Regions from separate parts of the Streptomyces sp. NPDC057486 genome, predicted to be linked through region 1. Evidence: riboswitches for the same ligand, from Rfam matches in the RefSeq annotation. Region 1 holds a riboswitch; each other region holds the start of a gene.

What was found. A riboswitch is a leader RNA that binds a small molecule or an ion and turns the genes downstream of it on or off. The one in region 1 is predicted to bind thiamine pyrophosphate.
Region 2: linked by a shared signal. The riboswitch ahead of ACFU6I_RS08970 (purine-cytosine permease family protein) and the one ahead of ACFU6I_RS29645 (thiamine ABC transporter substrate binding subunit) in region 1 are both predicted to bind thiamine pyrophosphate.
Region 3: linked by a shared signal. The riboswitch ahead of thiC (phosphomethylpyrimidine synthase ThiC) and the one ahead of ACFU6I_RS29645 (thiamine ABC transporter substrate binding subunit) in region 1 are both predicted to bind thiamine pyrophosphate.

What each region holds. Positions count from the first base shown of each region.
Region 1 is NZ_JBHVEE010000075.1:29,008-36,318, forward strand. It holds gene tsf (translation elongation factor Ts) at 1-191, shown strand, start outside; gene pyrH (UMP kinase) at 352-1,128, shown strand; gene frr (ribosome recycling factor) at 1,310-1,867, shown strand; gene ACFU6I_RS29630 (phosphatidate cytidylyltransferase) at 1,867-2,952, shown strand; gene ACFU6I_RS29635 (hypothetical protein) at 3,079-3,321, opposite strand; gene rlmN (23S rRNA (adenine(2503)-C(2))-methyltransferase RlmN) at 3,739-4,845, shown strand; TPP riboswitch at 4,887-5,003, shown strand; gene ACFU6I_RS29645 (thiamine ABC transporter substrate binding subunit) at 5,078-6,199, shown strand; gene ACFU6I_RS29650 (ABC transporter permease) at 6,316-7,311, shown strand, end outside.
Region 2 is NZ_JBHVEE010000012.1:78,716-86,026, forward strand. It holds gene ACFU6I_RS08960 (GNAT family N-acetyltransferase) at 1-188, shown strand, start outside; gene ACFU6I_RS08965 (SpoIIE family protein phosphatase) at 659-3,091, shown strand; TPP riboswitch at 3,211-3,305, shown strand; gene ACFU6I_RS08970 (purine-cytosine permease family protein) at 3,297-4,703, shown strand; gene thiM (hydroxyethylthiazole kinase) at 4,764-5,573, shown strand; gene thiE (thiamine phosphate synthase) at 5,570-6,247, shown strand; gene wrbA (NAD(P)H:quinone oxidoreductase) at 6,617-7,225, shown strand.
Region 3 is NZ_JBHVEE010000027.1:67,114-74,424, reverse strand. It holds gene ACFU6I_RS15615 (IclR family transcriptional regulator) at 1-164, shown strand, start outside; gene ACFU6I_RS15610 (SsgA family sporulation/cell division regulator) at 266-703, shown strand; gene ACFU6I_RS15605 (YibE/F family protein) at 784-2,121, opposite strand; TPP riboswitch at 2,192-2,325, shown strand; gene thiC (phosphomethylpyrimidine synthase ThiC) at 2,318-4,108, shown strand; gene ACFU6I_RS15595 (DUF4241 domain-containing protein) at 4,215-4,448, shown strand; gene ACFU6I_RS15590 (hypothetical protein) at 4,498-5,322, opposite strand; gene ACFU6I_RS15585 (metallophosphoesterase) at 5,505-6,563, opposite strand; gene ACFU6I_RS15580 (LacI family DNA-binding transcriptional regulator) at 6,737-7,311, opposite strand, start outside.

The DNA of each region.
Region 1 (7,311 bases):
CCTCTCGCGAGGAGGGCAAGCCCGAGGCCGCCCTTCCGAAGATCGTCGAGGGTCGCGTCAACGGTTTCTTCAAGGACGTCGTCGTCCTGGAGCAGGCCTTCGCCAAGGACAACAAGAAGTCCGTCCAGAAGGTCCTGGACGAGGCCGGTGTCACCCTGAAGCGCTTCTCGCGCATCAAGGTCGGCATCTGAGTCCGTCCGCGAAAAACGGTGGACCCCGATAGGGTCTGGTGCAGTCGTACGGCCGCACACCCGCCGTACGACCGCAGATCTGACGAGGAGGCCATTGCCGCTGAGGGACACCAGACCCACCGGCAATGGCCTTCTTCGTATGTGCACGAGGAGAATCTCCATGAACAAGGGCGCGGACGCCGCCAAAGGTGACCACAAGCGCGAGGACGGCAAGGTGGCCGGACGCTTCATGCTGAAGCTGTCCGGAGAGGCATTCGCCGGCGGCGGGGGCCTCGGCGTCGACCCCGACGTCGTACACGCCATCGCCCGGGAAATCGCGGCTGTCGTCCGGGGCGGTGCGGAAATCGCGGTTGTCATCGGCGGTGGCAACTTCTTCCGCGGCGCCGAGCTCCAGCAGCGCGGCATGGACCGGGCCCGGTCCGACTACATGGGCATGCTCGGCACCGTCATGAACTGCCTGGCGCTCCAGGACTTCCTGGAGAAGGAGGGCATCGACTCCCGCGTCCAGACGGCCATCACCATGGGGCAGGTCGCGGAGCCGTACATCCCGCTGCGCGCCGTGCGGCACCTGGAGAAGGGACGCGTCGTCATCTTCGGCGCCGGTATGGGCATGCCGTACTTCTCCACCGACACCACCGCCGCCCAGCGCGCCCTGGAGATCGACGCCGAGGGCCTGCTCATGGGTAAGAACGGGGTGGACGGGGTCTACGACTCCGACCCGAAGACCAACCCCGACGCGGTGAAGTTCGACGCACTGGAGTACAGCGAGGTGCTCGCCCGCGATCTCAAGATTGCCGACGCCACCGCCATCACGCTCTGCCGTGACAACCAGCTGCCGATCCTCGTCTTCGAGCTGACCGCGGCCGGCAATATCGCCCGCGCCGTCAAGGGTGAGAAGATCGGCACGCTCGTGAGCGACCAGGGCAGCCGGGCCTGACAACCGGGGGGCCGCCCGGGGGAATCCCCCGACGGTCCCGGGGCCGGCCGGGGACACCCGGGGGACGGTCCCGAAGGATGGACAACGGCCTGCCGGTCGGACACCGTGCAGGTGAGGACGCGACGCAGGACCCGCCGGGCCCGAGCACGCCGGGCCCACTCAAGACACGCAGGAGCACGTGGTGATCGAAGAAACCCTCCTCGAGGCCGAGGAGAAGATGGAGAAGGCCGTCGTGGTCGCGAAGGAGGACTTCGCCGCGATCCGCACCGGCCGTGCGCACCCGGCGATGTTCAACAAGATCGTCGCCGATTACTACGGCGCCCTGACCCCGATCAACCAGCTGGCCTCTTTCTCGGTTCCCGAGCCGCGCATGGCCGTCGTGACGCCGTTCGACAAGAGCGCGCTGCGCAACATCGAGCAGGCCATCCGCGACTCGGACCTCGGCGTCAATCCGAGCAACGACGGCAATATCATCCGAGTGACCTTCCCCGACCTCACCGAGGAGCGTCGTCGCGACTACATCAAGGTCGCGAAGACGAAGGCCGAGGACTCCAAGATCTCGATCCGGGCCGTCCGCCGCAAGGCGAAGGAGACCCTGGACAAGCTGGTCAAGGACAAGGAGTCCGGCGAGGACGAGGTGCGCCGCGCCGAGAAGGAGCTCGACGACACCACTGCGAAGTACGTCGCGCAGGTCGACGAGCTGCTCAAGCACAAGGAAGCCGAGCTGCTCGAAGTCTGATGAACGACTCTTCCTGGGGCGCCGCGCAGGGAGCCGGCTACGGGGGTACGCCCGAGATGAGGGCTGCCCCCGCGGGGCCTGCATACGATGTGCATGACGTCCAGCACACTCGGCCCATGCCCATCGTGCCGGACGTTCCCGACGCAGGTAGAGACGCTGACGACCGTGACGACCGGAACGGGGGAGCCGCCGGCCGGCGCGGCGTTCCCCCGTACCGTGACGAGAAGCCGCAGGAGACCATGTCCACCGCGCCGCCGCCCCCGCAGAAGAAACGTGCGGGTCGTGACCTGCGAGCCGCCATAGGGGTCGGTGTGGGGCTCGGGGCCGTCATCGTCGCCTCGCTCTTCATCGTGAAGGCCGTTTTCATCGGCGTGATAGCGGTCGCCGTCGTCGTCGGCCTCTGGGAGCTCACCTCCCGGCTGCAGGAGCGCAAGGGCATCAAGGCACCGCTCGTACCGCTCGCGATCGGCGGCGCGGCGATGGTCGTGGCCGGCTACATGCGCGGAGCCGAGGGCGCCTGGGTCGCCATGGCGCTGACCGCCCTGGCGGTGCTGGTCTGGCGGATGGCCGAGCCGCCCGAGGGATACCTCAGGGACGTCACGGCCGGTGTCTTCGCCGCGTTCTACGTACCCTTCCTGGCCACGTTCGTCGCGATGCTGCTGAGCGCGGACGACGGGCCGCAGCGAGTCCTCACCTTCCTCCTGCTGACCGTGGTCAGCGACACGGGCGCGTACGCCGTCGGCTGGCGCTTCGGCAAGCACAAGCTCGCGCCGCGGATCAGCCCCGGGAAGACCCGCGAGGGACTGTTCGGAGCCGTCGCCTTCGCGATGGTCGCCGGCGCGCTGTGCATGGAGTTCCTGATCGATGACGGCACGTGGTGGCAGGGTCTGCTGCTCGGCCTGGCCGTCGCTGCCAGCGCAACCCTCGGCGACCTGGGCGAGTCCATGATCAAGCGGGATCTCGGGATCAAGGACATGGGCACGCTGCTGCCCGGTCACGGCGGGATCATGGACCGACTGGATTCGCTGCTGCCGACCGCTCCGGTGGTCTGGCTCCTGCTGGTGCTTTTCGTCGGCTCCGGCTGAGAAGTCGGGCCGCCACCGTCCCGACCTGCGTTTCTCCATGTGAGGGTCCGTTGTCCACAGGACGGCGGGCCCTCACTCGTCTGTCCGCGACGCACAGTCGCGCCACCAACCTGTCCGGACAGTCCCTCAGGTCGCGCCGTACTCGTGTGGTCGGCCGCCCTGCCACTCCACCCACCGGGGGTCGTCCAGCACGTCATCGGCGTCCGGCAGGCCGGCGCGGCGGAGGAACTCGACCACGTCGGCGTCGCTGCGGGCGAGGCCCGCGGTCCGAGCGCGGATCGTCACTCGACGGCCACCCGCTCCTGCTGCTCGGTGCACGACGATCGGTGCGTCGCGCGTGTCCTCGGGGTCCGGCAGCTCGCGGCTCAAAGCACTCCTCGCTCTCTTGGCTCTGTCGGGTCGGCAGTACGGGCACGGGCGGGTGCCGATGGAGGCAGGGCGGGTACCCCTGTGTGCCTCAGCCCGGCATTTCTCCGGTTCGGCATGGCGCGACCGGTTCGCCCAGCTGGTACGTCTGGCACTCGCGAACGATGCGCGGGCGATCCGGGCGAGAGCAGTTTTCGGACACATATTCGATTCTAGGGTGCGGTGGGTCGTTGTGCGCACCACCTGTCTGTGGTGCGATCGGTCACTGTCCTGCGCGCGGCCGGGCCGTCCGTGGGTCGTCAAAAGGCCGTCGACGTCGACTGACGACGGCCGACGTCGACCGGGCTCGTGGGCCCCTCGTCCCTCCTGGGCCGGTGGAGGCCTCTACCGCCACGGCGTGTCTGCGACACTGGACGGACCATGCCTAAGCCCGGAGAACTCACTTTCGTCGCGCCCCGCGGAGCCAAGAAGCCACCGCGGCACCTCGCCGACCTCACGCCCGCCGAGCGCAAGGAAGCCGTCGCCGCGATCGGCGAGAAGCCGTTCCGCGCGCAGCAGCTGTCGCAGCACTACTTCGCGCGGTACGCGCACGACCCGGCCGAGTGGACCAACATCCCGGCCGGTTCGCGGGACAAGCTCGCCGAGGCGATGTTCCCCGACCTGATGTCCGTGGTCCGGCACATCAGCTGCGATGACGACACCACCCGTAAGACGCTGTGGAAGCTGCACGACGGGACGCTGGTCGAGTCCGTCCTGATGCGCTACCCGGAGCGGGTGACCATGTGCATCTCGTCGCAGGCCGGATGCGGGATGAACTGCCCGTTCTGCGCGACGGGGCAGGCCGGTCTGGACCGCAACCTGTCGACCGCCGAGATCGTCCACCAGATCGTGGACGGCATGCGGGCGTTGCGTGACGGAGAGGTTCCGGGCGGGCCCGCGCGGCTCTCCAACATCGTCTTCATGGGCATGGGCGAGCCGCTCGCCAACTACAAGAGGGTGGTCGGCGCGATTCGCCGGCTGACCGACCCGGAGCCGGACGGTCTCGGTCTCTCGCAGCGCGGCATCACCGTCTCCACCGTGGGCCTGGTGCCGGCCATGCTGCGCTTTGCCGACGAGGGCTTCAAGTGCCGTCTCGCCGTCTCGCTGCACGCGCCGGACGACGAGTTGCGGGACACGCTCGTGCCGGTGAACACGCGCTGGAAGGTACGCGAGGTGCTGGACGCGGCGTGGGAGTACGCGGAGAAGTCCGGCCGCCGGATCTCCATCGAGTACGCGCTGATCCGCGACATCAACGACCAGGCCTGGCGCGGTGACCTGCTCGGCCGGCTCCTCAAGGGCAAGCGGGTCCATGTGAACCTGATCCCGCTCAACCCGACGCCCGGCTCGAAGTGGACCGCCTCCCGGCCCGAGGACGAGAAGGCGTTCGTCGACGCGATCGCGTCCCACGGAGTGCCCGTCACCGTGCGGGACACCCGCGGCCAGGAGATCGACGGGGCCTGCGGGCAGTTGGCGGCATCCGAGCGCTGAGGCCGAAAGGGCCCGTGTAACCTGGGCCGGAAATCAACTTCATATTCCGACAGGGGAGCGCCACAGCGCTGAGAGTGCGGCACCGAGGACAGGTTGGCCGCAGACCCTCTGAACCTCGCCCGGGTCATTCCGGGTAGGAAGTTCGGTCATCAACTCATGCTGTTGCGCCCTGCCCGCTTCCACAGGGGCAGGGCCGCGTCTCTTCCTGGTCAAAACCCAGGAGGAATTCATAATGAGCACCACCCGCACCACGCGTGGGACCAAGCGGCTCGCGGCGACGGCCGTCGCCGCCGCGCTCGGCGTCACGGCACTTGCCGGCTGCGGCAGTTCCGACGACTCGGCCTCGGGGGCCGGCGACACCAAGGGCTCCGGTTCGAAGACCGTGACCCTTGTCAGCCACGACTCGTTCAACGCCTCCAAGGACGTACTGAAGGCGTTCACGCAGGAGACCGGCTACACGGTCAAGGTGCTGAAGAGCGGTGACGCAGGCGCCGCTCTCAACCAGGAGATCCTGACCAAGGGTTCCCCGCGCGGTGATGTGTTCTTCGGCGTCGACAACACGCTGCTCTCCCGCGCCCTCGACAACGGACTGTTCACTCCGTACGAGGCGAAGGGCATCGACCGGGTCTCGGCCGACTCCCAGCTGGACGCGGCCAAGCACCGGGTCACCCCGATCGACACCGGTGACATCTGTATCAACTACGACAAGAAGTACTTCGCCGACAAGAAGCTCGCGCCGCCGAAGACCTTCGACGACCTGGCGAAGCCCGCGTACAAGAACCTTCTCGTCACGGAGAACGCCGCGACCTCGTCGCCCGGTCTCGGCTTCCTCCTCGGCACCGTGGCCACCTACGGCGAGAGCGGATACCAGGACTACTGGAAGAAGCTGAAGAGCAACGGCGTGAAGGTGGTCGACGGCTGGGAGCAGGCGTACAACGAGGAGTTCTCCGGGTCCGCGGGCGGCAAGAAGGCCAAGGCGGACCGGCCGCTCGTCGTCTCGTACGCCTCCAGCCCGCCGGTCGAGGTGCTCTATGCGAAGCCGCAGCCGAGCGAGGCTCCGACCGGCGTCGCGACCGGGACGTGCTTCCGTCAGATCGAGTTCGCCGGTCTGCTGAACGGCGCGAAGAACGAGGCGGGCGGCAAGGCGCTGCTGGACTTCCTGATCAGCAAGAAGTTCCAGGAGGACATGCCGCTCAACATGTTCGTGAACCCGGTCACCAAGGACGCGAAGCTGCCGGAGCTCTTCACGGAGTTCGGCGCGACGGTCGACAGGCCCGCCACAGTGGCCCCGGACGCCATCGCCAAGAACCGTGAGCAGTGGGTCCAGTCGTGGTCCTCGCTCGTAGTGAAGTAGCGAAGACTCCCGTACGCGGTCCGGGCGCGGGCGGGAAGGGCTCGCGCGACCGGACCCGGCTGGCGGCCCCCCGGCGCGCAGGGGCGTGGCGGGGGAGCGTGGTGCGGCTCGGTCTGATGGCCGTGCCCGTCGCGTTCTTCGCGCTGTTCTTCGCCCGTCCCGTCGTCGCGATCGTCGGCCGCGGGCTGAAGGCCGACGGCGCCTGGCAGTTCAGCCGGATCGGCGAGGTGCTGACCAGGCCGGACATCCTCGACGTCCTCTGGTTCACCACCTGGCAGGCCCTCGCGTCGACCGCGCTGACCCTGCTGATCGCGCTGCCCGGCGCGTATGTCTTCGCCCGCTTCGACTTCCCCGGCAAGGAGGTGCTGCGGGCGGTCGTCACCGTGCCGTTCGTTCTGCCGACCGTCGTCGTGGGGACGGCCTTTCTGGCGTTGCTGGGGCGCGGCGGTTTCCTCGACGAACTGGCGGGTGTGCGTCTCGACACCACGGTGTGGGCGATCCTGCTCGCCCATGTCTTCTTCAACTACGCGGTCGTCGTGCGGACCGTCGGCGGGCTGTGGTCGCAGCTCGACCCGCGGCAGGAGGAGGCTGCCCGCGTGCTGGGCGCCGGGCGGTTCGCGGCATGGCGGCGGGTCACTCTGCCGGCCCTCGCGCCCGCAGTGGCCGCCGCCGGGCTGATGGTCTTCCTCTTCACGTTCACCTCCTTCGGGGTGGTGCAGATCCTCGGCGGTCCGGCCTACTCCACGCTGGAGGTCGAGATCTACCGGCAGACCGCCCAGCTCCTCGACCTTCCGACGGCCGCCGTGCTGACGCTGGTCCAGTTCGCCGCGGTCGGCGCGATCCTGGCCGTGCACGCGTGGACCGTGCGGCGCAGGGAAACGGCGCTGAAGCTGGTCGATCCTGCGCAGACCTCCCGCAGGCCGCGCGGCACCGGGCAGTGGGCGCTGCTCGGTGGGGTCCTGCTGACCGTGCTGGTGCTGATCCTGCTGCCGCTCGGTGTGCTCGTGGAGCGTTCGCTGGACGCCCCCGGCGGCTACGGCTTCGGCTACTACCGCGCCCTGCAGTCCGTGGAGGCGAGCGGCAGCACGTTCCTGGTCGCGCCTCTCGAAGCG
Region 2 (7,311 bases), on a different contig from region 1:
ATCCGTCCTGCCGCCGCATCATGACGGCGCCCGCCGACGAGGACACCGCTGCTCAGGAGCAGTACGCCGCCGGGGGCTTCCGCCCGGTGGCCGAGGCCGATGTGCGCGGAGGAACCGTGCTCCTGATGGTCGTCGAACCTGCCCAGGTCACCACCATCGCCACGGCTCTGTCCGACATGCCGCACTGACACGCCACGTCCGCAAAGCAGTACTGCCCCTGCTGCCGGCGGCTCCTCCTCGCCGTCGCCGCGCCCCCTGACGGCCACGCCGCCGGAGATGACGCCCTTCGGCGACGACCCGAGGATGCATCCGTACGTCCCGGACGGCGTCCGGGCGCGGTCGGCCGTGCCGGCTGAGGTGCACTGCCGCACGAGCGCCGGTCCGGCGTTCCACCAGGGCGTGTGTCGGAAGTCCCGCCGTCCGCCCGAAGGGCGGGCCCGGCGGCATCCGGTGCGTGCGATCGCAAGGCGGAGGGCCGTCCTCGTACCGGACGTACTCGGGCGGGCCCGACAACGCAGCGAGCGTGCGTGCCGGGCGTCGCGGGGCGGGCGGCACTTCCGACACACGCCCCAGGGCGCGGCGCGCTCAAGAAGTCGGGCACCACCCCGGTCTCTATCATGGGCAGGGAGAGGCCTGGGACGAGGTGGTGCCGGTGCGCGTGCCCAAGGATTCCGGGGGCCTCGACGCAGGGTCGGGAGGCCCTTTGTCGGGGGCGTGCACGGCCATCGCATACGTGGCGGACAACGGCGCGATCATCCTGTGGAGCCCGCAGGCGGAAGCACTTCTTGGATACCCCGCGGAAGACGTCTGCGGAAAGCCGGCGGTGGATCTGCTGACCGCCCGGGCGGACCGGGAAACGGCAGTGGCTGCCCAGGCACGGCATACGGCCGGGCAGAGCTGGGACGGCGTACTGGGCATGAGGCACCGCGACGGGCACGAGGTGTCGGTGGCGGTGCGCGTGCGGCCGCTGCTCAGCAAGGAGGGCCGGGCCGGCTGGTCCGTCAGGGCCGCCGACGCGCGGGCGGTGGAGCGGGAGGAGGTCGACCGCGCGATCCTGGAGGCGCTCTTCAGCCAGTCCCCGATCCCGGTGACCGTCATGGACACCGAGCTGCGGTACCTGTGGGTGAACGCCGCGACGGAGCGCGTGACCGGCCTGCCCGCCGAACGGCTCATCGGCCGTCGCATCGGCGATGACTCACCGGACTCGGCCCCGACGATCGACCGGGTCCTGAGCCGGGTGCGGGACACCGGCGAGCCGGTGGTCGACTTCCAGGTGCACAGCCGGCTTGCGTCCGATCCGGACCGCGACCACGTGTTTTCCGCCTCCTCCTTCCGGCTGACAGACCCGGCCGACCGCGTCCTGGGCATGTGCCAGATGTACGTCGACATCACCGACGGCTATCAGGCCCAGCAGCGGCTGGCGCTGCTGACCGAGGCCGGCGTGCGCATCGGCACCACGCTGGACGTGAAGCGCACGGCGCAGGAACTGGCCGACGCGGCAGTTCCCGGACTCGCGGACTTCGTCGCCATCGACCTGCTGGAGGCAACGGTGCGGGGCGAGGAACCGGCCCCCGGGCCGGTGGCAGGAGGGGTGCGTGCGCGCCGATCGGGACTCCGCTCCATCCGCGACCACGCCCCGGAGGCCGTGTTCGTGGTGGGCGAGGCAGTGGCGTTCCACCCGGGCACTCCACAGGTCCGGAGCCTGGCCACCGGGCAATCGGTCCTGGTGCGGAAACTGGACCCCGACGAGTGGTTCGTCCATGACACCCGGCGGGCCGAGAAGATCCGCAGGTTCCGTTTCCACTCGTACATGGTGGTGCCGCTGCGGGCTCGCGGCATCACGCTGGGCGTTGCCACCTTCGGCCGCAACCGGGATCCTCGGCCCTACGACGAAGGGGACCTGTCCCTCGCCGAGGACTTCTCGTCCCGCGCCGCGGTATGCATCGACAACGCCCGCCGCTACACCCGCGAGCACAACACCGCCCTGGCCCTGCAGCACAGCCTGCTGCCGCACGATCTACCCGATTTCCCCGCCGTCGAGACCGCCCACCGGTATCTGCCGGCCGCCGCGCACGCCGGAGCGGGCGGGGACTGGTTCGACGTCCTGCCCCTGTCGGGAGCCCGCGTCGCCCTGGTCGTCGGAGACGTCACCGGCCACGGCCTGCACGCGGCGGCCGTCATGGGGCGGCTGCGCACCGCCGTCCATACACTGGCCGACCTCGACCTCCCTCCCGACGAGGTCCTCACCCAGCTCGACGACCTCGTCATCCGTCTCATCGAGGAGGATCCCGACTGCGAGGGCGCCACGTGTCTGTACTCCGTCTACGACCCCGTCTCGCGCATCTGCGCGTTCGCGCGCGCCGGTCATCCGCCACCCGTCCTGGTGCAGCCCGACGGCGCGGTGGAGATCCTCGACGACATCCCGCCCGGACCGCCCCTGGGGCTGGGCGGTCTCCCCTTCGAAACCGCTGAACGCCGTCTCGCGGACAGCTCTGTCCTGGCGCTCTACACGGACGGCCTCATCGAAGCACCCGGCCGGGATGTCGACGCCGGGCTCGACCGGCTGTCCCGCACCATGGCCGGCCCCACCCGACCGCTCGAACAGCTCTGCGATGCCGTAGTGGCCTCCCTGCTGTCGGAGCACCGATCCGATGACGCTGCCCTGCTGCTTGCCCGCACCCGTGTGCTGGAAGCGGGCCGGGTCGTCTCCTGGGAACTGCCGGTCGACCCCGCGGAGGTCGCCCACGCCCGCAACCTCACTACCCGTCAGCTCGCCACGTGGGGCTTGGAACCACTCACTTTCACCACCGAGCTGATGGTCAGTGAGCTGGTCACCAACGCCATCAGGCACGCGCACGGCCCCATCGCCCTGCGTCTCATCCGCGCCGCAGCCCTCATCTGCGAAGTCTCCGACGGCAGCCTCAGCGCCCCGCATCTGCGCCGCGCACGCACCGGGGACGAGGGCGGCCGCGGCCTGTTCCTGGTGGCCCAGCTCGCCTCCCGTTGGGGCGCCCGCTACGACCGCGACGGCAAGACCATATGGGCCGAGCAGGCTCTTTCTCCTGTCGAAGCGCCGGCTCCGGCGTTGTGACGCTCCGGCAGAGGCCTCCGTGAGCCGACCGTGCATCGGCGCCACGGACGAACCCACCGCGTCGTTGCCACGCACTCCTGCGCACAGGTGTTCACAGGGATGGGGCTAGTCTGTCCGTCGTACCGGACACGGGGTGCCCCACCCGAGGGCTGAGATCACACCCGTCGAACCTGAACCAGTTCGTACTGGCGGAGGGATGTCTTCCATGCCTTTGACGCATGTTTCCGGCGGGCTGCCCGCCGACGGCCGGCAGACCGTCTTCGACGGGCGGATGCCGGCGGCCCCCGGCGACCTCCGCGTCGAGACGCACGGCATCGAGCCGGTCCCCGAGAGCAACCGCTACGGCGGTCCCGGGCGCCTGTTCACCGTGTGGTTCGCTCCCAACCTGACCATGACCGGTGTGTTCACCGGCACTGTCGGCATCGCCCTCGGCCTGGACTTCGCCACCGCGCTCGTCGCCGTCGTGCTGGGCACCGTGCTCGGCGCGGTGCCCACCGCCTACCTGGGTACCTGGGGGAGCCAGACCGGCGCCGGGCAACTGCCGCTGGCCCGGCTCGCCTTCGGCCGGGCCGTCACGGTACCCGGCATTCTGCAGTGGCTGTCCTCGGTCGCCTGGGACGCGCTGATCGGGCTGTTCGGCGGGGACGCGCTCGCGCGACTGTGCGGCTGGCCGTTCTGGCTCGGCGTCCTGGCCATGATGGTGGCCCAAGGCGCCCTCGGTGTGCTGGGCTACGAGGCCATCCACCGGCTTCAGATCGTCATGACCTTCGTGCTCGCGGCCGCGTTCGCACTGATCGCCTGGCGGTTGCTCGACGGTGTCCACCCGGTCGGCTCGGGCACCGCCCACGGCGCCGACCAGGCCGGCGCGTTCGTCCTGACCAGTACCATCGCGCTGAGCCTGACTCTGTCCTGGGCTCCGTACGCCAGCGACTTCAGCCGCTATCTGCCACGCACCGCCTCACGCCCACGCATGTTCTGGTTCACGCTGCTGGGCCTTGTGGTGTCCTTCGTGGCGGTACAGGCCCTCGGGTTGTTGGGCGCGTCCGTACTGACGGACCAGACCGCCGCGGGTGTGGACAAGCTGCTGGGCGGTGGCGCGCTGGGTGCGTTCGGACTGCTCGCCGTGGCACTGGCGGCCCTCTGCAGCAACGCCATGAACGACTACAGCGGTTCCTTGGCCCTGCAGACCGTCGGAGTGCGCCTCCCGCGCCCGGCGGCCGCCGCCCTCGCCGCCGTGCTCGGCTTCCCCCTGGTGCTGTGGATGCACGCTGCCGACACCACTGCCCGCTTCCAGAACGTGCTGCTGTTCGTCGGTTACTGGATTCCCGGGTTCGTGGCGATCGTCATCGTCGACTGGCTCGCACGGGCCCGAGCACGGGGCGGCGCCGCGATCGACCTCGCCGCCGAGACCGCCCGGCCGCAGTCCGGATGGGCCCCGTTGCTGGCCTTCGCCGTCGCCTTCGCCGCGGCCGTGCCGTTCATGGACACCAGTCTGTACGTGGGTCCGGTGGCGGCCGCCCTGCACGGCGCCGACCTCTCGTACTACGTGGCGTTCCTCGTCGCGCTCGCCGTCTACGCGCCGCTGCGGCTGCGCCCCCGCCCGCAGGACTGACCTGCCGCCGGCCCCGGCGTCCGAACACCCCCTCCCCTCCCCCCCACGGAGCGATATCCCATGCCCCCGACATCCGCCGATCACACCGCCTTCGCCCCGCAGGCCCTCGCCCGCGTCCGGGCGGACTCCCCTCTGGTTCAGTGCCTGACCAACTCGGTGGTCACGGGCTTCACCGCCAACGTCCTGCTGGCGCTGGGCGCCTCACCGGCCATGGTCGACATTCCGCAGGAGGCCGGCCCGTTCGCCCGGATCGCCTCGGGTGTCCTGATCAATCTCGGCACCCCGCATGCGGAGCAGCGCTCCGCCATGGTCGAGGCCGCGCGGGCAGCGACGTCGGCCGGTACCCCGTGGGTCCTCGACCCGGTGGCGGTCGGCGCGCTACCGGTGCGCACCGCGCTGGCACGCGAGCTCCTGGAGCTGCGACCGACGGTGATCCGGGGCAACGCGTCCGAGATCATCGCGCTCGCGGGCGCGTGCGACGGCGGCCGCGGCGTGGACTCCTCCCACGGCGTCGAGGCCGCCGAGGAATCAGCACGCGAGCTGGCCCGTACAGCCGACTGTGTGGTCGCCGTCTCCGGACCCGTGGACTTCGTCACCGACGGGGTTCGCAGCGCCCGGATCGCCAACGGGGACGCCCTGTTGACCCGGGTGACAGGTGGCGGCTGCGCGCTGGGTGCGGTGATGGCAGCCTTCGCAGCAGTCGACGAGGACCGGTTCGCCGCGGTGGTGGCCGCCGTCGCCGCGTACACGGTCGCCGCCGAACCGGCCGCGAAGGAGGCCTCCGGCCCCGGCAGCTTCGCCGTCGCGTTCCTGGACGCGCTCGCCGCGCTGGGGGCAGCGGACCTCGCCGAGCGGGCGGCTCTCTCGTGACCACGACACCGGTGGATCTGTCGGTCTACCTGGTTACGGACACGGCCCAGTGCACGGCCCGCGGCCGGAGCGTGGCCGACACCGTCGCCCTGGCAGTGGCCGGAGGCGTCACTGCCGTGCAGATCCGGGAGAAGCACGCCACCGGGAGGGGGTTCCTGCGTACGGTGCTGGAGGTGGCCGACGTCCTGCCCGAACGAGTGACGCTGATCGTCAACGACCGGGTGGACGTGTACCTGGCGGCCCGAGCCGCCGGCGCACGCGTGACGGGGGTTCACGTCGGCCAGTCGGATCTACCGCCGGCCGCCGTGCGCGACATGATCGGGGAGCACGCGGTGCTGGGCCTGAGCGCGGCCACCCCCGATCAACTGCGCGCCGCCGCCGAGGATCCGGCACGCGTCCACCACGTCGGCATCGGCGCACTGCACGCGACCCGGACCAAGGCGGACGCCCCGGCCCCACTCGGCCATGCCGGCTTCGCCCGCCTCGCCCGGCTCAGCGGCCTGCCCGCCGTGGCCATCGGCGGCGTCACCCCGGCCGACCTGCCGTTCCTGCGGGATTCAGGGGCGGCCGGAGCCGCCGCCGTCTCCGGCATCTGCGCCGCCGAGGACCCTCGCGCGTCGGCCCGCGCGTACGCCCGGGCATGGTTCGGTACCCGGAACGAGAGCCTGGCATGACCGCGTCGGCCCGCGTGCTGCCGATCGACGGATCCGGCTCCGCAACAGGAGCCTGAGTCCAGGCCGACCCGCACGAGGAATGGCACGTACGCAACCGGTCAGAAGCCGAAGGGCGCCGCGACACAAGCCCTGCGTGACGATCCACACTCCCTTCCCATCGCGCACCCTGCATGTCGGCCGAGCCACCTCCGCCCGACGTCCCCGCACGACTTGCCGCCTCGGCCGATCCGAGGCCGCGATCCGCTGTGCGGTGATCAGCCCGATGGCGGCGCACACCTTTGACAGTTGTCGACCGGTCGTCTAGTTTTAAATAGTCGACCGGTCAGCTAGTCCGGCCCCCGCTTACCCCGCAATGAAACGGAAAGCCCCATGACCACCCCCGTGAAGCTCGCAATCGTCTACTACTCCGCCACCGGCACCATCACCGATATCGCCAAGGAACTGCACGACGTCGGCATCAAGTCCGGCGCCGAGGTCCGCCTGCTCAAGGCAGCCGAGCTGGCCCCCCAGTCCGCCATCGACTCCAACCCCGCCTGGGCCGCCAACCACACCGCCACCGCCCACATCCCGGTGGCCACCCCCGAGGACGTCGAGTGGGCCGACGCCGTGATCTTCGGTACCCCCACCCGCTTCGGTAACGTCTCCTCGCAGCTCAAGCAGTTCATCGACACCCTCGGCGGCCTGTGGGCCCAGGGCAAGCTGGCCGACAAGGTCTACAGCGGCTTCGTCTCCACGGCCACCCCTCACGCCGGCCAGGAATCCACCCTGCTCGCCCTTTACAACTCCGTCCATCACTTCGGTGGCATCACCGTCACCCCCGGCTTCACCGACCCGGCCAAGTTCGTCGACGGCAACCCCTACGGCACCTCCCACGTGGACGCCCAGGGCAACAACCCCGTCGACGACACCACTCGCACGGCAGCTCGCATCCAGGCCGAACGCGTCGTGAAGATCGCCGCACAGCTCAAGGCCGCCTGACCGTCAAGGTGTGTGGTTTTTGTTGACGGGATTCGACGGCGCCTGGCTCACCCGTCAGCCAGGCGCCGTCGCTCGATCTTCGCCCG
Region 3 (7,311 bases), on a different contig from region 1:
GGACGGTCTGCGCGGCCATCCCGATCACGGCCGGATTCACTGCAGCCGCCATGGCGATTTCCATGCCACTCGACCAAGAAGATCGATTGCTCCCCGCAGTCGAACGACTACGAAGTGAAGTGGCGAGCCTCTTGCGTTCGTTCGTGTTCTCTATCAGTATCTGAAAAATCACTCCTTGTGATCTGCTATCGCGTGCACCACGATGGCGTCAATAGGGCCAGGGGGGATCGTTCCTGGCCAGATTCATCTACTGCGGGGTTGGACGATGCGCGAGTCGGTTCAAGCTGAGGTCATGATGAGTTTTCTCGTTTCCGAGGAGCTCTCATTCCGTATCCCGGTGGAACTCCGGTACGAGGTGGGCGATCCGTATGCGATCCGGATGACCTTCCACCTGCCCGGCGACGCCCCTGTCACCTGGGCTTTCGGCCGCGAGCTGTTGCTGGACGGCCTCAACAGCCCCAGCGGCGACGGCGATGTGCACATCAGTCCCACGGAGCCCGAGGGGCTCTCCGACGTCCACATCCGGCTGCAGGTCGGGACGGATCGCGCCCTGTTCAGGGCCGGTACAGCGCCACTCGTCGCGTTTCTCGACCGCACGGACAAGCTCGTGCCCCTCGGGCAGGAGTGCACGCTGAGTGACTTCGAGGGCAGCCTGGAAGAGGCGCTGGGCCGGATCCTGGCCAAGGAACAGAACGCCGGCTGAGGAAGACTGCGTGCACGGCCCACCGGCCGATCGAACGTCGTATCTGCCGAACGGGTGATATGTGCTCCGCGTCGAGGTGCTCAATGCCTCGCCCTGCGACGCCGGCCCCTCCCGCCCCGCACGGGTGCCGAAGCTCCTGCTTCCGCGCCGAGCCCTGTGCGGTCCGCGGAGACGACCAGTGCCGCGAGCGCCGTAGTCACCGGCACCGAGGCGACCAGTCCGATCGAGCCGACCAGCGTCCGGACGATCTCCTCCGCCACCAACTCGCTGTTGGCCACCGCCCCCACGCTGCTCTGCGCGATCGAGAACAGCAGCAGGAGGGGAAGCGCGGCGCCCGCGTAGGCGAGTACCAGCGTATTGACCACCGAGGCGATGTGGTCGCGACCGATCCTGATCCCTGCCCGGTACAGCTTTCGCGCACCCATGGCCGGGTCCGCCTGGTGCAGCTCCCAGACCGCCGATGTCTGGGTGACCGTCACGTCGTCGAGCACACCGAGCGAACCGATGATGACGCCGGCCAGCAGCAGGCCGCTCATGTCGATGTGCGGGTAGAGGCCGTGGATCAGACCGGTGTTGTCGTCGGTGTTCCCGGTCAGGCTCGCCCAGCCGATGAAGAGCGAACCGAGCAGCCCGATCAGCAGCAGTGAGATCAGCGTGCCGATGACCGCGACCGAGGTACGGGCGGTCAGACCGTGGCACATGTAGAGCGCGATGAGCATGATCGCGCTGGCCCCGATGACTGCGACGAGCAGCGGATTCGACCCTTGCAGGATCGCGGGGAGGATGAACAGGGTCAGTACGGCGAACGACACGGCGAGCGCGACCAGCGCCATCAACCCACGCATTCTGCCGACGACGACCACTGCGAGAGCGAAGATCCCGGCCAGCAGTGCCATCGGGAACTTCCGGTCCACATCCGTCACGGAGTACTGCAGGTCATGGGGCGCGTCCGGGGCGTACGCCACGACCACCCCCTGACCCTCGCGCAGCTGCCGGGGGGCATCGGGCTGAACGATCTCGACGAACGTGCGCCCCTTGTCGTGCCCGGTCGTCACCTCGACCGTGGCCTTCTCGCACAGACCTGGTTCCTGGCCGGCGCCCGCGCCCCCCGATGGCGTGGTGGTGCCGCCCGTGACCGGTGTCTGCGCGGCGTTCACGTCCTTGCAGTCGACCTTGTCGACGCTCACCACCTTGCCCTGCTGGGTCTGCCGGTCGAAACCGACACCGGTGCGCTCGTGCGCGGGTGCACCGCCCGGCCAGAGGACCATCAGGCCGACGACGACCGCCGTGGCGAAGGGGATCAGCACGGCCGCGATGACCTTGCGCAGATGTTTGGAGACCGGTGCAGCGGGGCCATGGCTGTGCGAATGCCCGTGCTGATGGTCCTGTGATTCGGGGGGGCTCTGGAGGGACGTCACCGGGCGATCATCGCAAGAAGCTACAGGCCCTCTGTCCAGCACGCCGGAACAGGCGCTAGCGTGGTGGCACCTTTGCACACGCGGGAGCTCGGAGCACCGGGCTGAGAGGGCGCTGATATCCGTACATCCGTACGGGACAGGCTGCGCCGACCGCCGAACCTGTTACCGGGTAATGCCGGCGTAGGGAGTAGGTCTCATGACCACATCGGACGCACGCACGCCTGCCTCGAATCAGAGCGACGAGGCCGGAAAGTCCATCGGCTGGCACAAGGGATACGTCCAGGGCCCGCGCCCGGACCTCCAGGTGCCGGTGCGAAAGGTGCACCTCACCAACGGCAAGGACGTGACGCTGTACGACACGTCGGGGCCGTACACCGATCCCGCCACCGAAACCGACGTACGTCGCGGTCTCGCACCCCTGCGCGAGAACTGGATCATTGCCCGTGGCGACACCGAGGAGTACGCGGGCCGCCCCGTCCGCCCCGAGGACGACGGGCTCAAGCACACCTCGCCGCGCGGCGGACTGCGTAACCTCGACGCCGTCTTCCCCGGCCGTCCGCGTCAGCCGCGCCGCAGCCGTGACGGGCAGCCCGTCACCCAGCTCGCGTATGCCCGCCGGGGCGAGATCACCCCGGAGATGGAGTACGTGGCGATCCGGGAGAACGTCGAACCCGAGGTCGTACGCGAGGAGATCGCGGCGGGCCGGGCGGTCCTGCCGGCCAACGTCAACCACCCGGAGATCGAGCCGATGATCATCGGCAAGCGGTTCCTGGTGAAGGTCAACGCCAACATCGGCAACTCCGCGGTCACTTCCTCCATCGAGGAGGAGGTCGAGAAGATGACCTGGGCGACGCGATGGGGCGCCGACACGGTCATGGACCTCTCCACCGGCCGCAATATTCACACCACCCGTGAGTGGGTGCTCCGCAACTCCCCCGTGCCGATCGGCACCGTGCCCCTCTACCAGGCCCTCGAAAAGGTCGACGGCAGGGCGGAGGAACTGACCTGGGAGATCTACAAGGACACCGTGATCGAGCAGGCCGAGCAGGGCGTCGACTACATGACGGTCCACGCCGGCGTGCGGCTGCCGTATGTCCCGCTCACCGCCCGGCGCAAGACCGGGATCGTATCCCGCGGTGGGTCGATCATGGCCGCGTGGTGCCTGGCGCACCACAAGGAATCGTTCCTGTACGAGAACTTCGAGGAGCTCTGCGAGATCCTCGCGACGTACGACGTGACGTATTCGCTGGGCGACGGACTGCGCCCCGGTTCGATCGCCGATGCCAACGACGAGGCGCAGTTCGCGGAACTGCGCACGCTGGGCGAGCTCAACTCGGTCGCCAAGCGGTTCGGCGTCCAGACCATGATCGAGGGCCCGGGCCATGTCCCGATGCACAAGATCAAGGAGAACATCGACCTCCAGCAGGAGATCTGCGAGGAGGCGCCGTTCTACACGCTCGGCCCGCTGACCACCGATATCGCCCCTGCGTACGACCACATCACCTCGGGCATCGGCGCGGCGATGATCGCCTGGTGGGGGACGGCGATGCTCTGTTACGTGACGCCCAAGGAGCACCTGGGCCTGCCCAACCGGGACGACGTGAAGACGGGCGTCATCACCTACAAGATCGCGGCCCACGCCGCGGACCTCGCCAAGGGGCACCCGGGGGCGCAGGACTGGGACGACGCACTGTCGGACGCGCGGTTCGAGTTCCGCTGGGAGGACCAGTTCAACCTGGCACTCGACCCGGACACCGCGCGGGAGTTCCACGACGAGACGCTGCCGGCCGAGCCGGCGAAGACGGCCCACTTCTGTTCGATGTGCGGCCCGAAGTTCTGCTCGATGAAGATCAGCCGAAGCATCTCGGAGCAGTTCGGCGGCGACGAGCCCGCGGCGACCGAGGCCGAGATCGCCGAGGGCATGATGAAGAAGTCGGCGGAGTTCGCGGCCGCCGGCAACCGGGTGTACCTCCCGCTCACCGACTGAGTGGCCGTACCGGAACGGCCCGCGGCCCCCGGAGACCACCGGGGGAGCCGCGGGCCGCTCCACCGGCCACCCGCCGGCTGTCGGTGGTAGCCGTCACGGTTCCCGCGTGTGCCGGGCCGGATGGGGAGGCGCAGAGGTGAGTGACGCTCCTGTCATGTCCTGGGAGACGGCCCTGGGTACGGATGACGATGTCCGGCTGCTCGGGGACGGCGAGGCGCATGGATTCAGCACGGACGGCACCACCGGCTGCGTCGCCGACGCCGCAGCCGTGCGGCCGGGAGAACGGCAGGCCACTGGAGCCCGGTGCGGTGGGTCACTGTGGCGAAGGTGCACGTTGTAGAGCTCTTCGTGCGCGGTGTCCACGAGGCAGACCGGGTCGCGGCGCCCGGTCAGTCCGGTTCGTGTTCCGGGCCGCCGAATTCCGGGCTGGTGAAGTCCGGGCTCGTGAACGACGGGCGGGGGCCTGCCGCCGGCCCGTCGTCCGGCCCCGTGAAGTCCGGTCTGCTGTAGCCGATCTTCGGGATTCGGTTGGCCGACGGTTGCGGTGCGCGCGATGCGGCACGTGCGGTGGGATCGGCGAGTGCGTCGCGCAGGAACGGCAGGATGCCGCGCTCCAGCAGCGCATGACGCCAGGCCTCCCTGGCGCGCGCCACCTCCTCCGGCAGCTCGTCCTCGGCGTCCTCGGCGGGCAGCGCGGTCGATCCGTTGCGCAGCGCCGTAATGAGCAGTCCGACGGCGGCGGCCAGTATCGCGGCCGCAGTGACTGCCGCGAAGAACCACCCGGCGGCGACCATGGTGTCGGCGAACGAGGGGGGTCGGCTGAGCATCTTCAGCAGGTATCCGACCAGCAGGAAGATCAGTGCGGCGGTGCCCGCGAGCATCGGCGCCAGGACCGTGACGACCGCCCCTATGCCGGCGCCCGGCCGGTCCGGATCGTCCGCGTCGGAGCCGAGGCCCGAGCCCTGGGCGGAGTCGGCGGCCGGTCCGCGCAGCTCTTCGCGGGCCTTCACATAGTGGTCGTACTCGGTGGCCGCCGCCGTGGTGATCAGCGCCGTGGCGTTCAGTGCCATGGTGCGCAGCTGTTCCGCGTTGAGCCGTTCGCCGACTCCGGCGAGATCCGGTCGTTCGTGAGCGTGCCGTAGCGCGTCACCGAGGATCCGCTCGTACTCGGGTCGGTCCTCGGCCAGCAGGTGCGGAGCGCTGTTCATGTGCATCCCCCGATGCTCCGTTGGGCCTGACTACCCGCTTTGGCCGGGCAGTTGGGCGGAAACGGAGGAGAGCCTGCTACTGATACGCCGATGGTAGAGCGCCCACGGCACGGGGTGACAGGGGGTTTCCGTAAATAGGCCCAGTGTTCGGCGTGGTCAGGTTGTGGATGCGTCTTCCCCGAAGACCGTCAGTCATGCAACGGCAGCTGGACGACCAGTAGCTTTCCGGCCATGGTCACGCCGCCGTCCATGGCGATCGCCAGCCCGTCCGCGTACACGTGCGGGCCCTCCACCACGGGGCCGGAGCTGTCCTCGCCGTCCTCCGAGCCGACCTCGCCGAGGAGATACGGAATGGGGCTGTGACCATGGACGATGCGCTGTCCGCCGTAGGCCGCCATCAGCTCCTGGACTGCCTGCGGACCCGACTCGTCGCGGAAGGCGAACCGCTTGGTGAGCTTGCGGAAGAGGTCCCAGCACTCGTCTGCGTCGTTACGCGTGAGAATGGCGTGCACGGTGTCATTGACGTCCTCGATGGTGGAGCCGTAGTCGAGGTACGCCGTCGTGTCGGAGTGCATCAGCAGATGCCCGTCCTCCTCGACGACCGCGTCGAGGCGGGACATCCACTGGAGGTGGTGGTCCTGGAGTCGCTCCATGTCGTTCTTCTGGCCGCCGTTGAGCAGCCAGGCGGCCTGGAACGTGGCAGTGCCGGCTCCGGAGTTCACCGGTGTGTCGCCGAACCGCTTGGCACCGATGAGCAGCAGTTCGTGGTTGCCCATCAGAGCTTTGCAGTAGCCGCCCGCGGCCGCCGCCTCGGCGGACAGGCGCATGACGAGTTCGATGACGCCGACGCCGTCCGGACCGCGGTCGGTGAAGTCGCCGAGGAACCAGAGCCGGGCGTTGCCCGCGGCCCACTGGCCCTCCGCGTCGATGAGCCCCTGTTCGGCCAGGGCGGCGTGGAGTTCGTCCAGATAGCCGTGGACGTCGCCGACGACGTACAGCGGTCCGAGCCCCGGGTCCTGGGCGGGCCGAGGGTCGGGGACGGTCTGCACCTGGACGGTGTCACCGAGGTTGATCACGGGAAGATCGCGCGCGGTGGGCGTGTAGCCCTCCGGCTCGTCCGCCGGAACGGCACTGCCCGGATGCGGCGGCGCCGTGGGTGGCACCGGAGTCTGCGCATAGGGCGGCACGCGGAAGTCACGCAACGTCGCCGTCCGCACCACGGGTTCCTGACCGGCCCCCTGTGTCATCGACCCCTCCACCACCGTCGCGCCGCCGTACACCTGACGGGCCCTGCTGGTCGGGGCGGTCCGCGGTGTCGTGCGCCCATCATAGGAATGCGGATCGTGCTGTGTGACGCACCAGGGGAGGTGAATCCGGGCGCACGCGAGGTTCACCACTCGATTTGTCCCAATTACGCTGATCAGTCCCCTGAAGGGGCCCGCGGGGCGCTGACCGTGGTGCGGGGCGGACGGCGTTGCGAGGACGTCCGCACGATGAGTTCTGTCGGTATGACCTGTTCCACCGGGCCGTCCTGGTCGACGCCTTCGATGGCGTCGATGAGGAGCTGGACGACCGCCGTACCGATCCGGCGCGGTTTGAGCGAGAGCGTGGTGATGGGCGGCTCGGTCGTCGCGTACACGGTGGACTCGCTGCAGCAGACGAGCAGCAGGTCCTCGGGGACGCGCAGGCCGTACCGGCGGGCGGCCGCCAGTAGATCGGTGCCATTGGGATCGAAGAGCCCGTAGACGGCGTCGGGCCTGTCCGGGCGGGCGAGCAGACGGTCGGCGGCGACCGCCCCCGCGCACGGGTCGTGGGCGGGGTAGGACTCGTACACCGGGTCCTGGCCCACGCGCTCGCACCAGTGGAGGTACGCGGTGGTGGAGAGGCGGGTGTACGTGTCGGTGGTGGTGCCGGTGAGGAGGCCGATGCGGCGGGCCCCAGCGGCGGCGAGATGGTCGAGGAGGTCGAGCACGGCGGCCCGGTGGTCGTTGTCGA